One region of the Acidaminococcus fermentans DSM 20731 genome, then DNA from elsewhere that is predicted to be linked to it. Evidence: a T-box and tRNA genes for the amino acid it is inferred to sense, from the RefSeq annotation. Region 1 holds a T-box; the other holds one or more tRNA genes.

Evidence for each region. The T-box of region 1 lies ahead of pheS (phenylalanine--tRNA ligase subunit alpha). A T-box ahead of a tRNA ligase gene usually reads a tRNA of that ligase, here a tRNA-Phe.
Region 2: it has a tRNA-Phe gene. The T-box ahead of pheS (phenylalanine--tRNA ligase subunit alpha) is inferred to sense a tRNA for this amino acid. The anticodon was not compared.

The regions. Positions count from the first base shown of each region.
Region 1 covers NC_013740.1:1,013,024-1,024,791, forward strand. Annotated here, with positions in the region: gene ACFER_RS04605 (DUF2249 domain-containing protein) at 1-546, opposite strand, end outside; gene ACFER_RS04610 (hypothetical protein) at 751-1,062, shown strand; gene ACFER_RS04615 (ABC transporter ATP-binding protein) at 1,331-3,091, shown strand; gene ACFER_RS04620 (ABC transporter ATP-binding protein) at 3,081-4,721, shown strand; gene ACFER_RS04625 (hypothetical protein) at 4,804-5,820, opposite strand; T-box leader at 5,913-6,107, shown strand; gene pheS (phenylalanine--tRNA ligase subunit alpha) at 6,144-7,166, shown strand; gene pheT (phenylalanine--tRNA ligase subunit beta) at 7,184-9,622, shown strand; tRNA gene ACFER_RS04640 (tRNA-Asp) at 9,760-9,836, shown strand; tRNA gene ACFER_RS04645 (tRNA-Gly) at 9,839-9,913, shown strand; tRNA gene ACFER_RS04650 (tRNA-Trp) at 9,915-9,988, shown strand; gene ACFER_RS04655 (HIRAN domain-containing protein) at 10,101-10,400, shown strand; gene ACFER_RS04660 (NAD(P)-dependent alcohol dehydrogenase) at 10,708-11,763, shown strand.
Region 2 covers NC_013740.1:841,727-853,494, forward strand. Annotated here, with positions in the region: gene ACFER_RS03795 (hypothetical protein) at 1-547, shown strand, start outside; tRNA gene ACFER_RS03800 (tRNA-Asp) at 667-743, shown strand; tRNA gene ACFER_RS03805 (tRNA-Phe) at 746-821, shown strand; tRNA gene ACFER_RS03810 (tRNA-Gly) at 830-904, shown strand; tRNA gene ACFER_RS03815 (tRNA-Cys) at 914-987, shown strand; gene ACFER_RS03820 (phosphatase PAP2 family protein) at 1,115-1,636, shown strand; gene ACFER_RS11340 (hypothetical protein) at 1,939-2,124, shown strand; gene wbaP (undecaprenyl-phosphate galactose phosphotransferase WbaP) at 2,869-4,320, shown strand; gene ACFER_RS03830 (hypothetical protein) at 4,536-4,733, shown strand; gene ACFER_RS03835 (hypothetical protein) at 4,667-5,386, shown strand; gene ACFER_RS03840 (ATP-binding protein) at 5,602-6,120, opposite strand; gene ACFER_RS03845 (hypothetical protein) at 6,233-6,535, shown strand; gene glf (UDP-galactopyranose mutase) at 7,039-8,160, shown strand; gene ACFER_RS03855 (four helix bundle protein) at 8,429-8,782, shown strand; gene ACFER_RS03860 (DUF4422 domain-containing protein) at 9,117-9,890, shown strand; gene ACFER_RS03865 (transposase) at 10,050-10,544, opposite strand; gene ACFER_RS10785 (HTH domain-containing protein) at 10,591-10,959, opposite strand; gene ACFER_RS03875 (AAA family ATPase) at 11,276-11,768, shown strand, end outside.

The DNA of each region.
Region 1 (11,768 bases):
ACTGAAGAAGCCGATGCCCATGTTCCAGGCCAGTTGTTCGAACACATCGTCCAGGGCTCTGGAATCCAGGCCATTGGCATAGGCTTTCAGCAATTCCCGCATGGCCTGCCGCATCCGTCCGGCACCCACCGCATTGGCCAGGGAAAGCAGGAGCCGGATGTTGTACGCCAGATACCGTTTTTCGCTTTTCCAGGTCATATCCCAGAATTCCACCGCCAGTTCTCCCAGCTTTTCATCGATCAGCGGGTAATTGGTGATCACCGCCGGCCGTTCCGGTGCGTCGTCTCCGTTTCCTTTTGCCTGGGCCCGGTAGAAATACGCGTGGTATTCGTGATCCGCTTTTTTCTCCGTATCATGCACGTAGCCCAGCATTTCCATCACTTCATAGAGGGGAATGGGTTCAAAGGATTGGATCACTTCCAGCCCTTCTCCCACAGGAAGCTTCGCCGCCTGGTTTTTCAGCCCTTCCAGGAAATTGCCCGCAATGCCCCGCACATCGATTTTTTTGAAGCCGCCAACTTTCTCTTTCCATTCCATATTTTTCATATCCGTTTGCCCCTTTCGTTTGTTCTGTTATCTGCAGTCACCATAGGTGTTTTGGTTGGCTCTTTCGTCTTTCTGGAATCAATATAGCATGGCAGGGAAAACAAGTATGTTGGCAATACAACGGACGAAAGATTCTCCCAAAGTCCACAGTCCGGGACAGCATCCAGCCGGGTCTCAAAAAGATTTGGGAAGTTGATCTATGCCATGAACTGCAAAGAAGAGGATATGGAAAAATTCCATTATCCGGAGCTGTTGGGAACCTGGGGGAAAACCATGGACCTGGTTTATGGATACAACGAAGTCCAGTACTGCTGCAATACCTATCAATACAATGATTATTCCCGTTACCGGCAGAACCTTTTTGATGGAGCGGACAAGAAGCGGCAGAGGGAGGAAGTCTTTCCCCAGGACCTGAAAAAGTCCTGTGACCTGGGGATGCGACTGACCCGGATGGCGAAGGAAGCCAGCAAAGCTGGCTTTGAACAACGGAAACCGTTATATAAATCGTTTCTGTAGGGGCGGCAGGCCCGGCCGCCCGCCAAATCAGCCGTTGACCATGTGTTGTGCGGGGCGCCGGGCCTGCGCCCCTACGGTCTTTCTTTTTTATTTCAAAATCAATTTGCAAAATTGATTTCCTTAACGACCAACGATGAACGATGAACGATGGACCTGCAGGTTCGTCGGTCTGCCTTCTTTCTCCCTCTATTTTCAAAAAGTTTAACTTTTTTCGCTCTCCTGTACTGTATACTATGGATAGACAATACAGCACGGGGGGCGGTTTTTTATGTTTGAAGGCAGAATCCGGGAGGTGGGGCGGCCGGACCGGATCCCTTCCTATTTCGGACAGGAAAAGGCCGTGCTGCTGGTGGTAACGGTCACCGGCATCCTCTACAACCTGGGCATGGGAGCCGGGCCCTATTTCGAAGGCCAGCTGGCCCAGTGCCTCTACGACATTTACCAGGGGGAAGCCACTGCCGGGGACATGGCCCGTCTGGCGGCGCTCTATGTGGGAGTGATCTTCCTGGTCCAGCTGGCCCGGGCGGGGAAGCGGTACAGTGTGCGGCTCTTTGCCAACCGGGTGAGCCGGACCATGCGCCATACCCTCTACCACAGCCTGGTGCGGCTGGACGCCCATGCCCTCCAGCAGGAAAACCTGGGGAACCTGATGACCAAGGCCATGGGGGACGTGGACGCCTGTGCGGAAGGGATGCGGAAATTCACCACGGAGGTGTTCGATACCGGGGTGGTGATGGTGGTGTACCTGTCCCTGCTGCTGGCCTATGACTGGCGGCTGACCCTGCTGGCCTGTCTGTTCACTCCGGCGGCCTACTGGATCGCCAACCGGCTGAAGAAACAGGTGGCCCGGGCCAATGGGGTTTACAAGGCCACGGAAGCCCGGCTGAACACCCTGACCCTGGACCGGGTGAGCCACGCCCTGACCTACCGGATCTACGGCCAGGAAAGCCGTCGGGATGCCGCTTACGAAACCCAGCTCACCGCCTACGAAAAGGCCAGTGCCCGGGCCAATATCTTCGAAGGGGCCCTGGGGCCTTTGTATGACGCCATTGCCATGGCCGGCACCGGGATGATCTTCTGGTTCGGGGCGAAAAACGTCCAGGGCACCGGCTGGGAAGTGTGGAACATCGCCAGCTTCACCACCTTCCTGGCCTGCTTCACCAAACTGGCGGTGAAGACCAGCCATGCGGCCAAGTTGTTCAATGCGGTCCAGAAGGCCCAGGTTTCCTGGCAGCGGATCAAACCCCTGCTCCGGCAGGCGGCACCGGAACAGGAGGAACAGCTCCTGGGTCCGGTGGAACCGGTGACCCTGGAAATCCGGGATCTGTCCTGCCATTATCCGGGCCAGGAGAATGGCCTGGAAGGGATTTCCTTTACCGCCCGTCCCGGGGATATCATCGGCATTACGGGCCCGGTGGCCTGCGGGAAGAGCCTTTTGGGGAAGGTGTTCCTGGATGAGGTGCCCTGGACCGGCTCCATCCGGTGCAATGGACGGGATTTTTCCGCCCTGGACGGGCTGCAGCGCCGGAGCCTGATTTCCTATCTGGGCCACGATCCGGAACTGCTGACCACCTCCATCGGAGAAAACATCCGGATGGGAGACCCGGTGGAGGTGGAAAAATTCCTGGCCATGACCAACCTGGCAGGGGAAGTGGCCGCCATGCCCCAGGGAGCGGATACCCCGGTGGGCAGCGGCGGCACCCGGCTTTCCGGGGGTCAGCAGGCCCGGATTGCCCTGGCCCGGACCCTGGCCCATGCCCGGTCCATCCTGGTGCTGGACGATCCCTTTGCGGCGGTGGACCGGAAGGGGGAGACGAAGATCCTGGATGCCATGAGAAAGACCTTTCCGGACCGGGTGATCCTGCTGATTTCCCATCGGCTCACCCATTTTCCGGAATTTACCGGGGTATTGTTCCTGGAAAAGGGCCGGGGAAAGTTCGGTACCCATGACCAGCTGCTGCAGGAAGAGCCCGGCTATGCCCGACTGGTGCAGCTCCAGCAGGAAGGAGTGGATCTGGATGAACAATGAGAATCCTGTATGGAAAAGTGTCAAAGGCACCCTCCAGGCCCATCCCCGGACCTGGGCCCTGGTGGCCGTCCTGGTGGTCCTTTCGGTGACCACCTCCCTGCTGCCGCCCCTGGTACTGGAAAAAGCGGTGGACAGCCTGACGGAAGGCCGAGGGATCCCCTGGCAGCTGTGGGCTCTCTACATCGGGCTCATCGTCCTGTCGGACTGCTGTGAAACAGCCCAGAACGGGGCCATCACCCTGTTCGGCCAGAAGGTGACCCACGGGCTCCGGTCCACCCTGTGCGCCAAGCTGGACCGGCTGCCGGCCCGGTACTTTACCGGCCATCCCAGCGGTCAGACCGCTTCAGTGTTCGTCAACGACGGGGACACCATCGATGCTCTGTATTCTGACGGAATCGTGGGGATGCTGGCGGACGCCTGCAAACTGCTGGGGATTTTGGGGATCCTGTGGAGCCGGAGCCGGGGCCTGTTCGCCATCCTGTGCCTGGTGCTGCCCCTGCTGTTTATGCTCACCCGGCATTTCCAGCGGGGGACCCTGGCGGCCCAGCGGGAAAACCGGCGGGCCATCGGACGGGTGAACAGCCATGTGCCGGAGACCATCCGAAACATCCGGACCATCCACACCCTGGGGAAGGAACCGTATATGGAAGACCGGTACGATTCCCTGATCACCGACAGCTTCCGGGCCATCAACCGGGCCAATGTGTTCGACGGGATCTATTCTCCCATCATCCTGGTGACCCAGGCGGCAGTGGTGGCGGTGATCATGGTGGGAGCCTCCCAGGGGCCTGCCTGGGCGGATCTGTTCGGTCTTTCCGTTGGGTCTGCCGTGGCGGTGATCGCTTATGTGGGGAAGATCTTCGGTCCCCTGGAAAGCATCGGCATGGAAATCCAGAGCATCCAGAGCGCCATGGCCGGGATCCAGCACATCGGGGAATTCCTGGATGAACCGGAACGGGAACCGGTTTCCGCCAGTCCCCTGCCGGAAGAACTGCGGCAAAAGGCGGTGGCTTTTTCCCATGTGACTTTCGGGTACGATCCGGCCCGGCCCATCCTCCGGGACTTTTCCTGCAGCCTGGAACCCGGGGAACAGGCCATCCTCATGGGGCCCAGCGGCTGCGGGAAAAGCACCCTGTTCAAGCTGCTGCTGGGGATGTACAGTCCCTGGCAGGGAAATGTGGCTCTTTTGGGACACCGGGCCGGGACCATCCCGGAAGGGGAGAAACGCAGTCTGTACGGCTGTGTGGAACAGGAGTTTTCCATTGTTCCCGGAACGGTGGCGGACCAGGTGACCCTGGGGGACGGTTCGGTGACTCCGGAACAGGTGGACCGGGCCCTGGCCCTGGTGGGACTGAAGGAAACCGTGGACCGGATGCCCCAGGGGAAGGAAACCCCCATGGGGGACGAACTGTTCTCCCAGGGAGAACTCCAGCTGCTGAACATTGCCCGGGCGGTGGCCAGGGAACCCCGGCTGCTCCTTCTGGACGAAATCACCGCCAACCTGGACAGCCAGACGGAAGCCCGGGTGCTGGAAGCCCTGGAACGGGCCGCCCGGGGCCGCACGGTGCTCAGCATCTCCCACCGGTTCTCCCGGATGATGGCAGGGCAGAGGATCGTGAGGATGGGGTGATTGGTTGTCAACGGCCAGTGACCAGTGACCGGCAAAGGGGCTGTGAAAAAATGAGAAATCATTTTTTCACAGCCCCTTTTTTTCAATATCCCAACTTCTTCTTCAGTTCTTCCATATCCTTTTCCGACAGGAAGGGACGGATCACATCCAGGTAATAGTCCGCTTCCTGTTCTCTGCCCGCCTTGTGGCAGGCCTGGGCTCCGCCGGCGGCCAGCCGGAGCACTTCCGGATTGGGGCCCAGGGGGATGTCTTCCTTCTGGGTGAAGGCGGTGAGTTCTTCCCGGGTGGCCGGCGCCAGTTCATCTCCCAGCTTCTGGGCGATGGTTTCCAGCTGGCCCTTTACGGCCCCTTCCTCCCCGTAGTTCAGGCTCAGCAGGAAGGCGTACCGGGCACCCTGCCAGTTGCCCTTGTGGAGCAGCCGTTCCCCTTCGTTCCGGTAGCACCGGGCCAGGTCGGCAGGGCGGAAAGCCTGCCGGAAGGCATCCCGGTTCACCCGTCCGAAACCGTCCCAGTCCTTTTCTTCCCGGAGCACAGACAGATAGCAGAACCGCACCGGGGCACTGGTGGGATCCCAGCGGAGTCCCTTTTCCAGGGCTTTCCGGGCCGCTTTGGTCTGGCCCTGGGCCAGTTCCAGTTCGCCCAGCAGCAGGTAGAGCAGATGGAAGGGGAAAGGAGCCTGCTGGACGGCCTTTCTGGGCTGGTAAAACTGCTGGTACAGCACCATTTCCATAGGCTCCGCAAAGGAACGGAATTCCACTTCCGAATCCGGCTGGAACAGGGCGGAATGCTCCGCCTCCCGGATATGGGGGGTGAGGATGGCCCGTGCCTTGTCATAATCCCCGGCGCCGGTGAGTTTCTGGGCTTCCGCCAGATCGGCCCGGAATTTTTCAAAGGCGTGGCTGAACATATCCGCAAAATGTTGCCGGCTCTCTTCCGGCATCAGCTTGTACAGCAGCTGGGTGCAGGCCCGGATGATTTCCCGGTGCAGGGGATGGTCCCGGTACAGCTCCATGCAGCCCTGCAGATATTTGATGTCTTTCTGGGAGTTCCCGGTCAGGTTCTCCCGGATGGATTTCAGGATGGATTCCAGTTCTTCCATGATTCTTCCTCCGATTCATTGCAGTTTGTATTCTATTATACAGCCCTTGCCCCCTTCCTTCAACTGTGCTATAATAGTTCCATTCAATTCCATACCTTGCCATGAACAGGAGAGTACTCATTTCCGGAGGTCACAGAGAGTGGGGAGCAGGTGGGAGCCCCATACGGAAAGAAACGGGGAAGTTCACCTGGGAGCAACCGGACTGAACGGAGTAGGTCCGGCGCCGGCCCCGTTATCGGCCAGATGAGTGAAAAAATAGGGTGGTACCGCGAACCTTCGCCCCTTGTGGGGACGGAGGTTCTATTTTTTTAGGAGGCGTGAACATGAGCGATAAACTGCAGGAACTGCGGGAGAAGATCCAGAAGGATCTCAGTCAAGTCAAAAGTGTGGAAGATCTGAAGAACATCCGGGTCCAGTACCTGGGCAAGAAGGGGGCCCTGACCTCCATTCTCCGGAGCCTGGGAGACGTGGCGGCGGAAGAACGGCCGAAGATCGGCAAAATGGTCAACGAAGTCCGGGCCAAGATGGAACAGCGGATCAACGAACAGATGAAGCTGCTGGAAGCCCATCAGATGGAAGAAAAACTGGCCAGTGAAACCCTGGATTTCACCCTGCCGGGACGGAAACCGGCCCTGGGCCATCTCCATCCGGTGACCCAGACCCTGCGGGACATCAAGAAAGTGTTCATGCGCATGGGGTTCGAAGTGGTGGAAGGCCCGGAAATCGAAACGGACTATTTCAACTTTGAAGCCCTGAACCTGCCCAAGGACCATCCGGCCCGGGATATGCAGGATACCTTCTACATCACCGATGACATCCTGCTCCGGACCCAGACTTCCGGGGTACAGGCCCGTACCATGCAGAGCCGGGAACCCAACACCCCCATCCGGATGATCTGCCCGGGCACCGTGTACCGGAACGACTACGATGCCACCCATTCTCCCATGTTCCATCAGGTGGAAGGCCTGGTGGTGGACAAGGATATTTCCCTGGCGGACCTGAAAGGGACCCTGGAACTGTTCTGCAAGGAGATGTTCGGGGACAGCGTGAAGATCCGGCTGCGGCCCAGCTTCTTCCCCTTCACGGAACCCTCCTGCGAAGTGGATATCAGCTGCGTCATGTGCGGGGGCAAGGGCTGCCGGGTGTGCAAGAACTCCGGCTGGCTGGAAATCCTGGGGGCCGGGATGGTGCATCCCAACGTGCTGCGGATGAGCGGCTACGATCCGGACAAAATGAAGGGCTTTGCCTTCGGGATGGGCGTGGAACGGATTGCCATGCTGCGGTACGGCATCGACGATCTCCGTCTGTTCTTCGAAAATGACCTGCGGTTCATCCGTCAATTCTGAGTGGGAGGCAAAGGACAATGTTAGCTTCTATTAATTGGTTGAAACAATATGTGGATATTCCCGTAACGCCGGAAGTGCTGGCGGACAAACTGACCCGGGTGGGCCTGGAAGTGGAACAGGTAATCCATCTGGGCGAAGGCCTGGAAGGGGTCATCACCGGGAAGGTGGCCCAGATCGAACGGCATCCCAATTCTGACCATCTGTGGATCTGCCAGATGGACCTGGGGCAGGGGGAACTGGTCCAGATCCTCACCGGGGCCCAGAACGTGCATCAGGGGGATATGGTACCGGTGGCCGTGGTGGGCTCCCATCTGCCCGGCGGCATGACCCTGAAGGCCGCCAAGATGCGGGGCCTGGATTCCAACGGCATGCTGTGCAGCGCCGGGGAACTGGGCATCGATGCCAAACTGCTGCTGCCGGAACAGCGGGACGGGATCTTCATCCTGCCGGAAAACACTCCCATCGGGGTGGACGTGAAGGAACTGCTGGGGCTGGATGATGTGGTGCTGGATATCGACCTGACCGCCAACCGCAGCGACTGCTTCAACATGCTGGGCCTGGCCCGGGAAACTGCCGCGGTGCTGGGACAAAGCCTGCGTCTGCCCAAACTGGCCACCCGGGACGAAGCGGCCGGCAGCGCAGCCGACTGCGCCAAGGTGGAAATCCAGTGCAAAGACCTGTGCACCCGGTTCGCCATGCGGATGGTGAAGGATATCCAGGTGACGGAATCTCCTGAATGGATGCAGAAACTGCTCCGAGCCGTGAACATCCGTCCCATCAACAATGTGGTGGACGTGACCAACTATGTGATGATGGAACTGGGCCAGCCCATGCATGCCTACGACTATGACACGGTGGCGGACCACACCTGGATCGTCCGCCGGGCCCAGGAAGGGGAGACCCTGGTGACCCTGGACGGCCAGAAACGGGACCTGAATCCCAACATGATCGTCATCGCCGACCCGGAAAAAGCCATTGGTCTGGGGGGCGTCATGGGCGGCCTGGCTACGGAAGTCACCGGCAAGACCGTGAACGTGATGCTGGAATCCGCCACCTTCTACGGCCCCAGCATCCGGCACACCTCCAAGGACCTGGGCCTGCGCAGTGAAGCTTCCCAGCGGTTCGAACGGGGGGTGGACACCATCCGGGACCACGATGCCCTGAACCGGGCTGTGCACCTGCTGGAAGAAATGGGCGCCTGCAAGGCCGTGGCCGGTGTGGTGGAAGACTACCCGGTACCCCAGGAACCGGTGAAGATCAAGGCCCTGCCGGAAGCCCTGCGCCGGCGGATCGGCACGGAAGAAATCACCGATGCAGAGATGCGCTCCATCCTGGAAGGGCTCCGGTTCGATGTGGAACCCCAGGCCGACGGAAGCTGGCTGGTCACCGTGCCCACCTGGCGGAACGACTGCACCTGCGATGCGGACCTGTCTGAAGAAGTGGCCCGGATGTACGGCTACGACAAGATCCCGTCCACCCTGCCCCAGCTGGATATGGCCCGGGGCGGCCAGGCTCCCATCGAGGACGTGAAGGACAAGGTACGGAACTGCCTGGCGGATGCGGGTCTGGACGAAGTGATGACCTACACCTTCATCAACGCCGGGGACTTTGACAAACTGGGACTGGGTGCCGACGACAGCCGCCGGCAGGCCATCCAGATCATCAACCCCATCAGCGACGATTTCCGCACCATGCGCACCACCCTGGTGCCCAGCCTGCTGAATACCGCCGCCTACAACCTGGCCCGGCAGAACGACCGGGTGGCCCTGTTCGAAGTGGGCCGGGTGTTCCTGCCCAAGGCTCTGCCCCTGACAGAACAGCCTGCGGAAAAGACCCGTCTGTGTGTGGTGCTGTCCGGCAAACGGAATGAACTGAACTGGACCGAAAGCAAGGACGCGGTGGACTTCTTCGACCTGAAAGGGGACCTGGAACTGGTGCTGGAAGTGCTCCAGGCCAGCGGCGTGACTTACGCCAAACCGGAAGAGAAGTTCCTCCATCCCGGCAAGAGCTGCACCGTGCTCCATGACGGGAAGGCCGTGGGCTTCATGGGGGCCCTCCATCCCCAGGTGCAGGACCGGTTCGGCCTCAGCGGGGAAACCTTCGTGCTGGAACTGGATCTGAGCAGCTTCGTGGAGGGGGCGGAACGGATTCCCCAGTTCACCCATATTCCCCAGTTCCCCAGCACCAGCCGGGATATTGCCGTGGTGGTGCCCCAGACCGTCAGCGCCGTTGACCTGATGGCGGAAATCCGCACCCAGGCCGGCCCGCTGCTGAAGGATGTGCGGCTGTTCGACGTGTACAGCGGCAAGCAGGTGAAAGCCGGGTGCAAGAGCGTGGCCTTCAGCCTGACCTTCCAGGATATTACCCGGACCCTCCAGGACAAGGAAATCAACGACATCATCAACCAGGTGGTGAAGAAAGTCCAGGAACGGTTCGAAGGGGAATTGAGAGAGTAAAAAGGGGTGTGAAAAAAACACACCCTCGGTCAACGGTCAGCTGACCGTTGACCACTTTTTTCAAAAAAACTGTTGACAAAAATCCCTATCTATCGTATACTAAACAAGTCAGCGGCGCTGGAAAGCAAAGCGACAACGGCCCAGTAGTTCAGTTGGTTAGAATGCCGCCCTGTCACGGCGGAGATCGTCGGTTCGAGTCCGTCCTGGGTCGCCAATGCGGAAGTAGCTCAGTGGTAGAGCATCACCTTGCCAAGGTGGGGGTCGCGAGTTCGAATCTCGTTTTCCGCTCCATAGGAGTATAGTTCAATGGTAGAGCAACGGTCTCCAAAACCGTCGATCTGGGTTCGAATCCTAGTACTCCTGCCAGTGAATTTGAAAGGACTTCCTGAAAGGGAAGTCCTTTTTCGTATATTCTGTCCCCCTTTTTACCCACCAACTCTTCTATAATGGAAGTAAGAAAAAGAAAGGTGGGACAATCATGAAAAAGATCTTCATTACCATTACCGGCTGCAACCATTATATGGGCTACGAGGTATTCTGGCGGAAAATGGAACTGGTGCTGAGGAAGGAACCGGACAACGAATATGATAAGGAAGCCATCCGGGTGGAACTGCCGGGCATCGGCAAAGTGGGCTATGTGGCCAACAGCCCCCACACCGTGCTGGGGGACACCTGCAGTGCAGGACGGATCTATGACAAAATCGGCAAAAAAGCCCATGCCAAGGTAGTGCTGGTCACCGGACGGGGCGTGGTAGCACAGGTGAAGAAGGAAAAGTGAAGAAGGAAGAGCGGGACGGCGGGAGCGCTTTTCCGTCTCGCGCCAGGCGTCTCACGTCTCACGCCAAAGGAGACCATCTGCCGGGGGCAGATCTCCGTGGGTAAAGAAAAAGTCCAGGGTTTGTGTGCGGGGTTTCATAGGTAAGGCTCCTTTATACAACAGATACTTTTATTGTAGGGAAAAGGGGGATAAGAGTCAATGTTCCCCGGGCCTCCTTGACGAAATGAAGAAAATTTGTGATAATAGAATCAGAAAATGTTAAAAATGTTTAATTGTCAGAAATCTGAAACAATCAGGAGGTGCTTCAATGAGAGGATATGCCATGCTGAAAATCGGGGAATCGGGATGGATCGAAAAGGAGCGGCCGGTATGCGGCCCCCTGGATGCCATCTGCCGTCCCATTGCTGTAGCCATCTGTTCGTCCGACGTCCATACCCTGTGGGCCGGGGCCATCGGGGACCGGCACAATATGATCCTGGGCCACGAATGCTGCGCTGAAGTGGTGGAAGTGGGCAGCCTGGTGAAGGATTTCAAACCCGGTGACCGGGTGCTGGTGCCCGCCATTACTCCGGACTGGAGTTCCGAAGCGGCCCAGGCCGGATGGCAGCAGCATTCCGGCGGGATGCTGGGCGGCTGGAAGTTCTCCAACTATAAAGACGGGGTGTTTGCGGATTTCTTCCATGTGAACGATGCGGATGGGAACCTGGCCCATCTGCCGGAGGGGATGGACCCGGTGGATGCCTGCATTATGTCCGACATGGTTCCCACCGGCTTCCATGCGGTGGAACTGGCGGATGTCCAGTTCGGAGATACGGTGCTGGTCATCGGCATCGGTCCTGTGGGCCTGATGTCCGTCCGGGCCTGTGCCCTACGGGGAGCCAGCCGGATCATTGCCGTGGGGACCCGGCCGGTGTGCCGTCAGGTGGCCAGGGAATACGGAGCCGATGAATTCATCAGCTACAAGGAAGGCCCCATCTTCCAGCAGGTGCTGGATATGACCGGCGGCGCCGGGGTGGACCGGGTGTGCATTGCCGGGGGCACGGTGGATACCTTCAGCGAAGCCATCAAATGTCTGAAACCCGGGGGACGGATCGGCAACGTGAATTACCTGGGTTCCGGGGATTATGTGAAGATCCCCCGGGTGGAATGGGGCGCCGGGATGGCCAACAAGACCATTGCCGGAGGGCTTATGCCGGGGGGCCGGCTGCGCATGGAAAAACTTTCCAGCCTGGCCACCAGCGGGCGTCTGGATCTCCACAAGGAAGTCACCCATATCTTCCAGGGGAAGGAACATGTGGAAGAAGCACTGTTCATGATGCGGGACAAACCTGCCGATCTGATCAAACCGGTGGTCATCTGGTAAAAATG
Region 2 (11,768 bases), 170 kb from region 1:
GTATGAGGCTCCGGAACTCCGGGCCAGACTGGATATCATCTACACCTCGGAAACTTTCGATTACATTGTGATCCACACCATGGGCATGAATTCCTATCGGGACATCCGGTTCATCTACAAGGACCGGGACGTGTTCGCCAAAAACGTCAGGGCCTACCTGCCCGGGATCCTCCACAGCATGGAAGACCCCACCAGTGTGAACCTGGGGGAACAGGTGGCCGAGCACGGGATCCTGACCTGGGAATACGGCAACCATCTGCCGGAAAAAATCGGGCCCTTTGAGCTGTATATCAAACCCGCCCATGCCATCGAGCACATCAACGGATCCATCATCCTCATCGATTATTCCGATTTTCAGCGGATGGACCAGCTGATCATCATGTACAACCGGCTGCGGGACCAGTTTTTCGGAGAGGTGAAGATCAATTCCGTGTTCCATGCGTCCATGGATTTTGACAGCCGGAACCTGAAAGAACTGGAAACCAAACTGAAAGAACACCTGGAACCCACCCTGCAGAAAGTGACCCAGGCAGATCATGATCTGTAAGAAGGAAATTGGAAATATCCGCCCATACAAGGGCGGGGGATAAGGAGAAAAAAGTCCTTGACTTTTTTCTCCTTATCTCTTATACTATACAAGTCGGCGCTTGAAGAAGACGCCGCAACGGCCCAGTAGTTCAGTTGGTTAGAATGCCGCCCTGTCACGGCGGAGATCGTCGGTTCGAGTCCGTCCTGGGTCGCCAATGCCTCGGTAGCTCAGTTGGTAGAGCAAAGGACTGAAAATCCTTGTGTCCGCAGTTCGATTCTGCGCTGAGGCACCATTCTTCAAGCGGAAGTAGCTCAGTGGTAGAGCATCACCTTGCCAAGGTGGGGGTCGCGAGTTCGAATCTCGTTTTCCGCTCCAATTTTTTATGGCGACGTAGCCAAGCGGTAAGGCAGAGGTCTGCAAAACCTTTATCCCCAGTTCGATTCTGGGCGTCGCCTCCAAATGAAAGTTAAAGAGGGTGTTGCATGTGTGAAAACCCACACATGCGGCACCCTCTTTTGTAACTGGTCATTTGGCCGCTGACAGTTGATGAGGCTGAACAGCCCCTTTTTACAGAAAGGACTTCCCATGCACCTGGAAACCCATTACGACCGCACCTATGCCCGCCTTACCCGGCCCTTCCGGACCCGCCCCTGGGCCATCCGGGGCCTGTTTCTTCTGAACGGGGGCCTGGTGATCCTCATGTACATCGCCTATCCCCTGCTTCTGTGGCAGCTGTGGCAGCAGGGCGGCCTGGCCGGTAATACCGCCCTCCAGAAAGCCTTCTGGATCCCGGCCCTTTCCTTCCTGCTGCTCACCCTGGTCCGCAGCAAAATCAACCGGCCCCGGCCCTACGAGTTCTGGACCCTGCAGCCCCTGCTGCCCCGGAACAAGCAGGGAGAATCCTTCCCCAGCCGCCATGTGTTTTCCTCCACCATCATCGCCATGACCTACCTGTACTTCCAACCACCCCTGGGCCTGGCCTTCCTGGCCGTCAGCCTGGCCAGTGCGGTGGTAAGAGTCCTGGCCGGCGTCCACTATCCCAGCGATGTGGCAGCGGGAATGGGGGCGGGGGTTGTGGCCGGACTGCTGCTTTGGGCTCTCGCATAACCCCTGGGCGCCAGAGCAGGCCATCTGCTTTGTCAGGAGGGATTTGTAAGCTGGGCATGTACCACTTTGTACTATGCCAAACTTACAAATCCCTCCTTTCGCGTATCTGGGCACATCTGCCGCGCCTGGAGGAATCCGGGAGGCCATCCGCATTCGCGCATCTGGCCCCATCTCGTGTGCCTGAAAAAATCGTAGATTGCTTCATGCCGAATCCGTAGGGGACGCAGGCCCGGCGGCCCGCCTGCAGTACCGCATAATAGGACTGCACGTCCCAAAGTCCGCCCCGGGAGGGGCGGGGGACCATGCGCAGCATGGTGATGGGGGCATCGGCAACAGCCGATATTTTGCAGGCCCCCTGGACAACAGAAGAACATGGTCCAGCAGCCGGTACAATATCCAAACCGGACAATCTGACGTCTTTATCAACTGTCGCGATGAACGATATATCTTTAAACCAGGCGTTTTTTTACACCGGGAATATGGTATAGTAGAAGAAGTAGAAGAAGAAAATATCATCCTCTTCCGTTATCTATAGCTTTTCGACAACAGAGAACTTCCCCATATAGGGAGAATGGGAGACCATCATTATCGTTCTCGCGGGAGTCAAACAGACCTACAATCTGGAAGCTTCCATAATCCTGCAAGTGCGAGAGGGAAGCGAACAGAAAGAACAAGCATCTGGAAACGGGAACTGGAAAATCTGGAAACCGCCTTTCGCGGAAAAAGATGGAAGAACTTGAGAAACTCAAGCTGGCCCGTCTGACGTCGCCCCCCGTATGGGGGCGTGGATTGAAATCGCCTCAGTAGCCTGCATGGTGGACAGGCTCTGGTTCGCCCCCCGTATGGGGGCGTGGATTGAAATAGCCAGACCATCGCCCCGATTTTAGAGCAATACGGTCGCCCCCGTATGGGGGCGTGGATTGAAATTCGTATGGTAATCCGGCGGGGAGCCTTTGTGGGTGGATGGGTATAGGTTTCTTTGCCTTGACAGAACCCCCTACCCGCTGACGCGGGTCCTTTCCCCCTTTCAGGGGGACACAGGTAGGGACGGGCGTCTGGCGGGGCGCCGGGCCTGCGCCCCCTACGGCATCGCAATGGGTCAATGATGAAGGGTTTACCGAGAACCTGTTGATACAGACTTCCCCGCCCTTTTCCTTCATTTCCCCGGGTTTTTATGGTAAAATGAAAATTATATCCAAATACCCATTCTGTTGTGCAAAAGGAGCCTCTTTATGTTCCATACGGCCTTTTCGGAATCCGATCCCGATTCCTTCATCCATCATCACCTGAATTATTTCCTGCCCACCATCTATACCATCACCGACTGGGTGATGATCCTGCTGGCGGAATTCCTGGCGTACCACCTGCGGGGGGCTGTTACCGGGAACACCCATTTCCATATGCCCTGGCTGAACTTCTGGGTGGCCTTTCCATTGCTTTTCCTGCTGTTTTTCCGCCAGGGGGGCATCTACACCAAGCATCTTGGGTACTGGAAGCTGCTGGAAACCATTTTCCGGGCCTGTACCTATGCGGCCGGGGCCATTGTGGTCTTTGTGTACCTGTCCCATATTTCTGCCAGCACCTCCCGGCTTTTCGTAGGACTCCTCTGGATCTTTTCCATTATCCTGGTGACCCTGTTCCGGTACTTCTTCACCCATGTGCTGAACTGGGCTGGGGTGGGGAGTGTTCCGGTGCTCCTGGTGGGGGCCGGAAAAACGGCCCGTCTGGTGCTCCAGGGCATCCGGGACGACATCGGTCTCAACTTCAATGTAATCGGTTATGTGGATGACGCCGGTCCTCAGGAAGAAAACGTGGGAAACCTGCCCTATCTGGGCACCTTTGGCCAGGTGGTGGAGGTCATCGAAAAGACCCAGGTCCAGGATGTGTGCATTGCCGTGCCTGGGATGACTCCGGAAAAACTGAACCGGCTGATCCATGTGATCCAGCCCCATGTGCGGAATCTGTCCTTTGTTCCGGATCTGATCGGTCTGCCGGTGAACGGCATTGAAGTGGATTCCCTGTTCAACGAACGGCTGATGTTCATGAGCCTGAAGAACAACCTGGCCCGGTCCTACAACCGGGTCATCAAACGAATCTTTGACCTGGTGCTGACCACCATCGGCGTGGTCCTTCTGAGCCCCATTTTCCTGCTCCTGGCCATCCTGATCAAGCTGGATTCCCGGGGCCCTGTGATCTTTGCCCATAAGCGGATCGGCAAGGGGGGCAAGCTGTTTCCCTGTTTGAAGTTCCGGACCATGTGCGTGGATGCGGATCAGAAACTGAAAGAATACCTGGCGGCCAATCCGGAAGCCCGGAAAGAATGGGAAGCGGAATTCAAGCTGAAGGATGATCCCCGGGTGACCCGGGTGGGGAAAGTGCTGCGAAAAACCAGTCTGGACGAACTGCCCCAGCTGTTCAACGTACTTATCGGCCAGATGAGCCTGGTGGGCCCCCGGCCCATTGTCACGGCGGAAATCCCCAAATACGGGCCCTACATCAAGGACTTCTACATGGTCCATCCCGGCATCACCGGCATGTGGCAGGTGAACGGCCGTAGCGACACCACCTACGAAGAACGGGTCCAGATGGACTCCTGGTACGTCCGCAACTGGGGCGTATGGCTGGATATCATGCTGCTGTGGAGGACGTTCGGGGTAGTATTGCAGCATAAGGGAGCGTACTGAGAGGCGGTTTTAGATAGAGGTCAGATTTGTTTATAGCCACCAAGCTGACGTCTGACTTCTGAAAGGCCCGAAGAGCCGGTCTGACTTCTTTATACTTATAGGGAGGAAAAAACAATAAGCACACTTTCTGAAAATGTCATTTCGCAATTCTATGAATTCGTCGATAAAAAAACGGGGGGCACAATCTGGAATCTGATGAACAGCTGGAGGCTCTGTTGAAGGAATTCATGGAACAGTACAATGTCAGCTTGGATGATGCACCTCCTTTGTCCAAAGAGGATGCCAAAACCGTTTACGACTGGCTGGAACTGTCCGATCAGCAAAAAACGAAAAAAGCCAAGCGAGAATGCCTGGAAAAAGCCAAAGAACTGGATCCCTTCGATGTGGATGTCCTTATGCAGCTCTTGCTATAGGAAAAGAAACAGAAATGGGAATACATTCAGGAAGTCAAAAAATCCTGGATCTGGGCAAAGAAAACCTGAAGCGGCAGAAATTGTACAAAGAATCCATGGGGAATTTCTATATGGTCATTGATACCCGTCCCTATATGCGGGCCATGCAGTATTATTTTGAACTCCTTGAGAGTTGCTGCATGATCCAGCAGGCCATTACTGTAGCCAGAGAAATGCTCAAACTAAACAGGAATGACAACCAGGGGATTCGTTTTTATCTGATGGCCCTGCATGTATACAGCGAAGACGAATTCAATGCCAGTAAGCTGATTCAGGAAAATAAAGGGGAAGAAAATCGTTGTTTCTTTGCCATGTCCATGGCGCTCCTGAAATTCAGACAGGGAAAATGGAAAGAAGCTCAAGTTATTTTAGAACGGCTTAAGACCCAGTACAATGGATTCCAGAACTTCCTTCGGGATGCTGCAGCAGGAGGAAACGTATTCTATGAAGGTGCCAACATGAATTATTACCAACCCTTCACTCGCAGCGAACTGATTACTATGGTGCTGGACTTCCACTTCCTCTGGGACGGAGCCCAGGAATTCTTCCACTGGGCCAAAACCGTCATGAGCCCGGCGAAGAAGAGAAGAGGGAAGAAAAACAGTGCAGAGTGAAGAGTGAAGAGCATTGGACGGCCTGGATCGACGGCTCCATTGCGGAACCGTAGGGGCCGCACGCCGGGCGGCCCGCCAACTGCACCAACCTTCGTTGGAAATCCGCAGGGGCTGAACCAGACGGGTGCAGCCGTGTCGCCCGGTCAGCCCATTTAGCTTTTGTCTTTCCATTCTTGCCCACAACTTTAACATCCACGCTCCTATTTGACAAAAAATCAGCATGCGTGTAAAGTTCGGTCCAGGATAGCAGTCGCAATCACTGAATCGCTCATGAATTCACCCCAGTCGCTGAAATACTTGTTGCTGGTCATAATTATGGTGCCCCGCTCATAGCGGGCGCAGATAATCTGGAACAGCAATTCTGCCTGCTGCCGGCTCAGCTGCATATAGCCAACTTCATCTGTTACCAGGATATCTGGTCGGGCGTAAAATTTGCATCGCCTGGACAATAGACCTTTTTCCCGGCGCTTCTCCAGATCTTCAATAAGGTGGGCTAATGTAATGAAGTATGCGGTTTTACCATGGTGCAAGGCTTCTACCGCAAACGCAGTGGCCAGATGCGTCTTGCCCACTCTTGGCGGGCCCAGCAGAATCAAGTTTTCACTCCGTTCCACAAAAGCAAGCGTACGCAATTCCTGGATTTGCTTCGGGTTCAGATGATCGTGCTCATCTGGTTTTACAGCCGTAAGTAGTAGACCCCACGTATGCGGGGTGATTCCTTGGTATATGCATATCGTTGATTTCCGTTAGCCATGGAGGGGTGCGGATATTTTTGACCTTACACCGCACTGCCCTGCATCTTACGATATTGTATTGGAAGCATACTGCCAGGGGAAACTTGAATCCGTGTTTTCCATGGAACTGGAGCATTTGGCACGAAATGCAGAATATGGAATTCCCATGACCGTGGAAATGGAGAAGGAGGCGGAAACAATGTGTGATTATGGCAGAGGCCTTGCCAGGAAATATGCGGAAAAAGGTAGGGCAGAGGGCTTGGAAAAGGGCCTGGAAAAAGGCATCCAGCAGGAGCGCAACAGCAACATCCTCGGCATGCTGCGGGAAAAGATCCCCATGGAGACCATCGCCCGCATCACGAAAGTATCGGTGGAGCAGATCCGGGAACTGGGAAAATTGAATGGTATGTTGTAAAGGACAAGCAGGGCTGCGGCCCTGCTTTCTTTATGAAGACTGCGATTGCGGGCCGACCAGAAGGGCGGCCCCTACGGCGTTGGAATTATCGGTTCATCCAGCCGCCATAGGGGTCGATTGTCCTGTTCGACTCGCCTGCGTCTTTCTTCCATTGCCTTTTCTCCGTGCGAAACGTATAATGGTAATATTATGGTTGACTATAACTCAAGATGTCGGTTTGCCCCGGAAAAGAAGTCAGACCGCTCCCTAAAGGGAGCTGAAAGAAGTCAGAAGTCAGCTTGTCTGGCAATAAGACATAGGATAGTAATGCTATGTCATACAAAGGTGTAGAATTTACACAAAAGTAGCGGTTGGATGTAGAATCGAATTGCTTGCACTACCAAGCTGACATCTCGAAGCCCGTAAGGGCTGAGTCTGACATCTGACATCTTTATAGACGCAGACATCTCGAAGCCCGTAAGGGCCGAGTCTGACATCTGGCATCTACTATAAGGAGAGAATTCATGAAATACAACTACCTCATCGTCGGCGCCGGCTTGTATGGCGCCGCTTTTGCGCAGCAGGCCCGGGAAGCAGGCAAATCCGTCCTGGTCATCGACAAGCGGCCCCAGATTGCCGGCAACGTGTATACCCGGGACGTGGAAGGCATCCATGTGCACCAGTATGGCGCCCACATCTTCCACACCAACAATAAGGAAGTATGGGACTACGTGAACCGGTTTGCCACCTTCAACCGCTTCACCAACTCCCCAGTGGCCAACTACCATGGGGAACTGTTCTCTCTGCCCTTCAACATGTACACTTTCAACAAAATGTGGGGTGTGGCGACACCGGAAGAAGCCACTGCCAAAATTGAGGAACAGAAGCGCCAGGCGGGGATCACCAACCCCCGAAACCTGGAGGAACAGGCCATTTCCCTGGTGGGTACCGACATCTACGAAAAACTAATCAAGGGGTATACGGAAAAACAGTGGGGCCGTCCCTGCACAGAACTGCCGGCTTTCATCATCAAACGCCTGCCGGTGCGGCTGACCTTTGACAACAACTACTTCAATGCCCTGTATCAGGGCATCCCTGTGGGCGGGTACACCAGACTGGTGGCCAATATGCTGGAAGGCATCGAAGTGCGCCTGAACGAGGATTATCTGGAGAACAAAGAAAAATGGGATGCCCTGGCGGATAAAGTGGTCTATACCGGTCCCATCGATGCTTATTTCCACTATGAATATGGTCCCCTGGAATACCGCAGCGTCCGGTTTGAAACAGAACTGCTGGATAAACCCAATTACCAGGGCGTAGCCGCCATGAACTACACCGACCGGGAAACACCCTGGACCCGGATCATCGAACACAAATGGTTCCAGTTCGGCAAAGACGATAACGGCAACGACCTGTCCAAAACCGTCATCAGCCGGGAATACAGCTCCGAATGGAAAGTAGGGGATGAACCCTACTATCCAGTAAACGATGAGAAGAACAGCGCCCTGTATCAAAAGTACAGACAGCGTGCCGCAGACGAGAAAAATGTCCTGTTCGGTGGCCGGCTCGGAGAGTATAAGTATTACGATATGGATGCAGTCCTTGGAGTCGCACTGGCTGCGGCAAAGGAAGAATTGCGTAAGTAGTACTATTGGATTGCCCCGTTAGTTAAGAAGTCAGACCGCCACGAGGATAAAGATGTCAGACCGCTCCCTAAAGGGAGCTGAAAGAAGTCAGATGTCAGCTTGATTGGTGATAAGTAGTAGGATATTATTGCTAATCCGGACTAAAGTGAAGAATTTACGCAAATGTAACGGTTAGAGGCAGGGCCGAACTGCCCACACTACCAAGCTGACATCTCAAGGCCGAAGGCCGGCTCTGACTTCTGACATCTTGAAAAGGATGGTGAGATAATTGTTCTTCCAAAAGATGATTGTATGGGATAAAGCAAAAAAATTGACCATTGATACCTATCGACTTGTAAAATTTTTACCCAAAGAAGAATTGTACTCCTTATCTGACCAGATGCGACGCGCTGCCATTTCTATCATATCCAATATTGCAGAAGGTTCTGGTAGAGTCACGGCTCGAGAAACTCGCTATTTTTTGGGCATTGCCCGTGGATCTGTTAACGAGCTTCATGCGCAACTGATAGTCTGCCAGGAACTGGAATATCTGACTCAAGCGCAAGTCAAACCGCTGATGGCGTTGTCAGATGAAGTAAGAAGGATGCTGACGTCACTTATAGCGAAAGAGTCTTATGACTAGGATAAAGAAGTCAGACCGCCCCTGAGGGGGCTGAAAGATGTCAGATGTCAGCTTGCTCTGGATAAGAAGTCAGAGCGCTCGCTTTGCTCGCTTAAAGATGTCAGAAGTCAGCTTGTCTGGCGATAAGATGTAGGCTAGTACTACTAAATTGGACAAAAGTGAAGAATTTATGTAAAAGTAGCGGTTGGATGTAGAATTGAACTACCCGTACTACCAAGCTGACTTCTCAAGGCCCGTGAGGGTCGCTCTGACATCTGACATCTCATAAAACTACCGTATCTACAACGACGTTGCTAATCGACATACGCCGTTTCAAAAGAAAGGAACGAAACCAATGGACCTCAAAATCCTCATTGCCGCCCATAAACCCTACTGGATGCCCTCCGACCCTGTTTACCTGCCTTTGCAGGTGGGGGCTGAGGGAAAATCTTTGATTCCGGGATATACGCCGGACAACACCGGGGACAATATTTCCTCCAAGAATCCCCATTACTGCGAACTAACCGGATTGTACTGGGCCTGGAAGAATCTTTCCTGTGAGTATATCGGCCTGTGCCATTACAGACGGTACTTCGGCCACCAGGTCCATACGGACGACCTGGAAAAGAAAAAGGCGGCCATCTTCAGCGGTGCCGATTACGAAAAGCTGCTGGGCCAGTATGATGTGATCCTGCCCGTAAAGCGGAACTATTACATCGAAACTGTGCGCAGCCAGTACGAACACGCCCATTACAAAAAAGACCTTGACGAAGTGGAAGCCATCATTGCCGAAAAATATCCCCAATACAGCGCTGCTTTCACCACCGTCATGAACCGGCGCAAGCTCCACATCCTGAACATGTTTGCCATGAAAAAGACCCTGTTCGACCAGTACTGCAGCTGGCTGTTTGATATCCTGTTCACCCTGGAAAGCCGCATCGACATCAGCAGCTACAGCCCTTATGAAGCCCGGATCTACGGCTTCCTGTCCGAACGCCTCTTTAACGTCTGGCTGGAAAAACAGGGGCTGAAAGAAGTGGAAGTGCCCGTGGTATTTTTGGAGAGAGTGGACTGGCCGAAGAAGATTCGGGAGTTTTTGGCCCGTAAATTTCTTGGTAAGAAGCAGTAAGAGAGGTCAGACCGCGCATGTAAAGAAGTCAGACCGCCCTTGACGGGGCTGAAAGATGTCAGATGTCAGCTTGTTCACTGAAATATTTATTGTTTTTTGTGAATCCGGACAAAATGACTTATTTTTGTCAAGTTTGACAGGAAACAGATTCAAACGATTTCAAACGATTCCGGTGATACTGGAGGGATGCGCCGAAGGAAGATAGGTAATATCTGTCAGCAGTACCATGCGAGGGCCATAGTCCTCAAACTGGCGCTGCAGCAGGTTATCGGCCACCGTATTGGTCTTCAGGGCTTTCGCCAGCTGCCGATAGGGATTCGCCTTCCTGATGGGGCAAAGCAGGTGGAACTTTTTCATCAGACGACGGATTTTCTTCACATTCATAATGACGGGCGGATCCATGTGGAGCAGCTCCATATAGATGCTGCGGGCGTCCTTCTTGTACCCTCGTCTTTTGTAAGCGGCAAGGATCAGTTCAAAGTCCTTGCGGTCCTGTTCTTCCTGGGCCTGCCGAAATGCTTCCGCCTTTACCCAGGCATAATAACCGCTTCGGGACACGCCTGCCATCTTGCATAAACTGCTGATGGAAAGTCTGTTCTCGCTGGTACTTACCGTCTTTTCTATGATTTCGAACACACAAGAGGAATCGTTCATGAGCAGAGAACCTACCTTTTTGTGTTCTTGATCGCGGAAATTTTTTTTAATATTCCACTTCCTGCCGCAAGTATTCAACTTCATGTCTGAGGGCCTTAATGTCATCTTCAGGCTTGACCTTGGCGGCGGTGTCAGACCTGTCGGCGGGTCTCCTGCCTTCATAGAAACAACCATATTTGGCATATTCCTCTTTGATATGCTGGAGAGCACCGCCAATGCGTCTTTCGCCCAGCACAGCAGGGTCAAAGCCGTATTTTTTGAAGACGTCTTTAGGATAGACTCCTTCCATATATTCGGTGTAAAAGATTTCTTTAAAGGACTTCCTCAGGACCAGGGTAGAGCGGCTTACGCTATACACATAAGGGTTCTGGCGCAACGCTGCAATCTGCTCCTCAGTAAAAAGTTTTCTGCTCATGTGGATTCTCCTTGGCTTTATTGGATTTGAGGATACCACATGCATATGATTGTGTTCAATAGGTTGGGTCCAAAAATGAGCACGCCAATTTTAAAGGATTCAAATTGTAGCCTGTCCAATTTTGTGGGCAGGTGCTACTCTTAAAAAGTGTCCACACTTATGGGGACAGTATAGATCCATTGTGGGGACAGTCATTAGTTGCTAACAGACAACCTATAGACTTTTTGAAAAAACGCTATAATTTTTCCAATAAATGGAATTAAAACTTGAAATATATCCTGTATACGATAAAATATGAGTAAGAGGAGGTGTGGTTATGCTGATAAAATATTGGATCGAGAATTATAAATCTTTTTATAAGCGGGCAGAATTCCATATGCAGCCTGCACCTCGGCTGCAGCAGCTTTCTTACAGCGTATTGAATGAAAAGGCGGGAAGGAAAAAAGTTCGTGGACTTTGCTCCAGTGTAGTCTATGGACCCAATGCGGCAGGAAAAACATCTTTCCTAGGAGCCTTAGAAGTCCTGAAAGCCATCGTCCTGGAAGGGCATATCCGGGATAAAGAACGGATGACCAATAATATCAGTGTCAATCAGTTGAAATACATTCCCAATATCCGTTACTTTTTATCTGGAGATAAAATCATTAAACCAGTAACCTTGGGAGTAGAAGCCGTAACAGAGGGACTGCTTTTTTCTTACGAAATCAGTTTCCAATGCGAAAATCTCCTCAACAGTCATATAGAACGGGAAATCTTATCAGAATCACTTTCTGTAAATGGTAAAGAAATCTATATCCGCAAAGGGAATA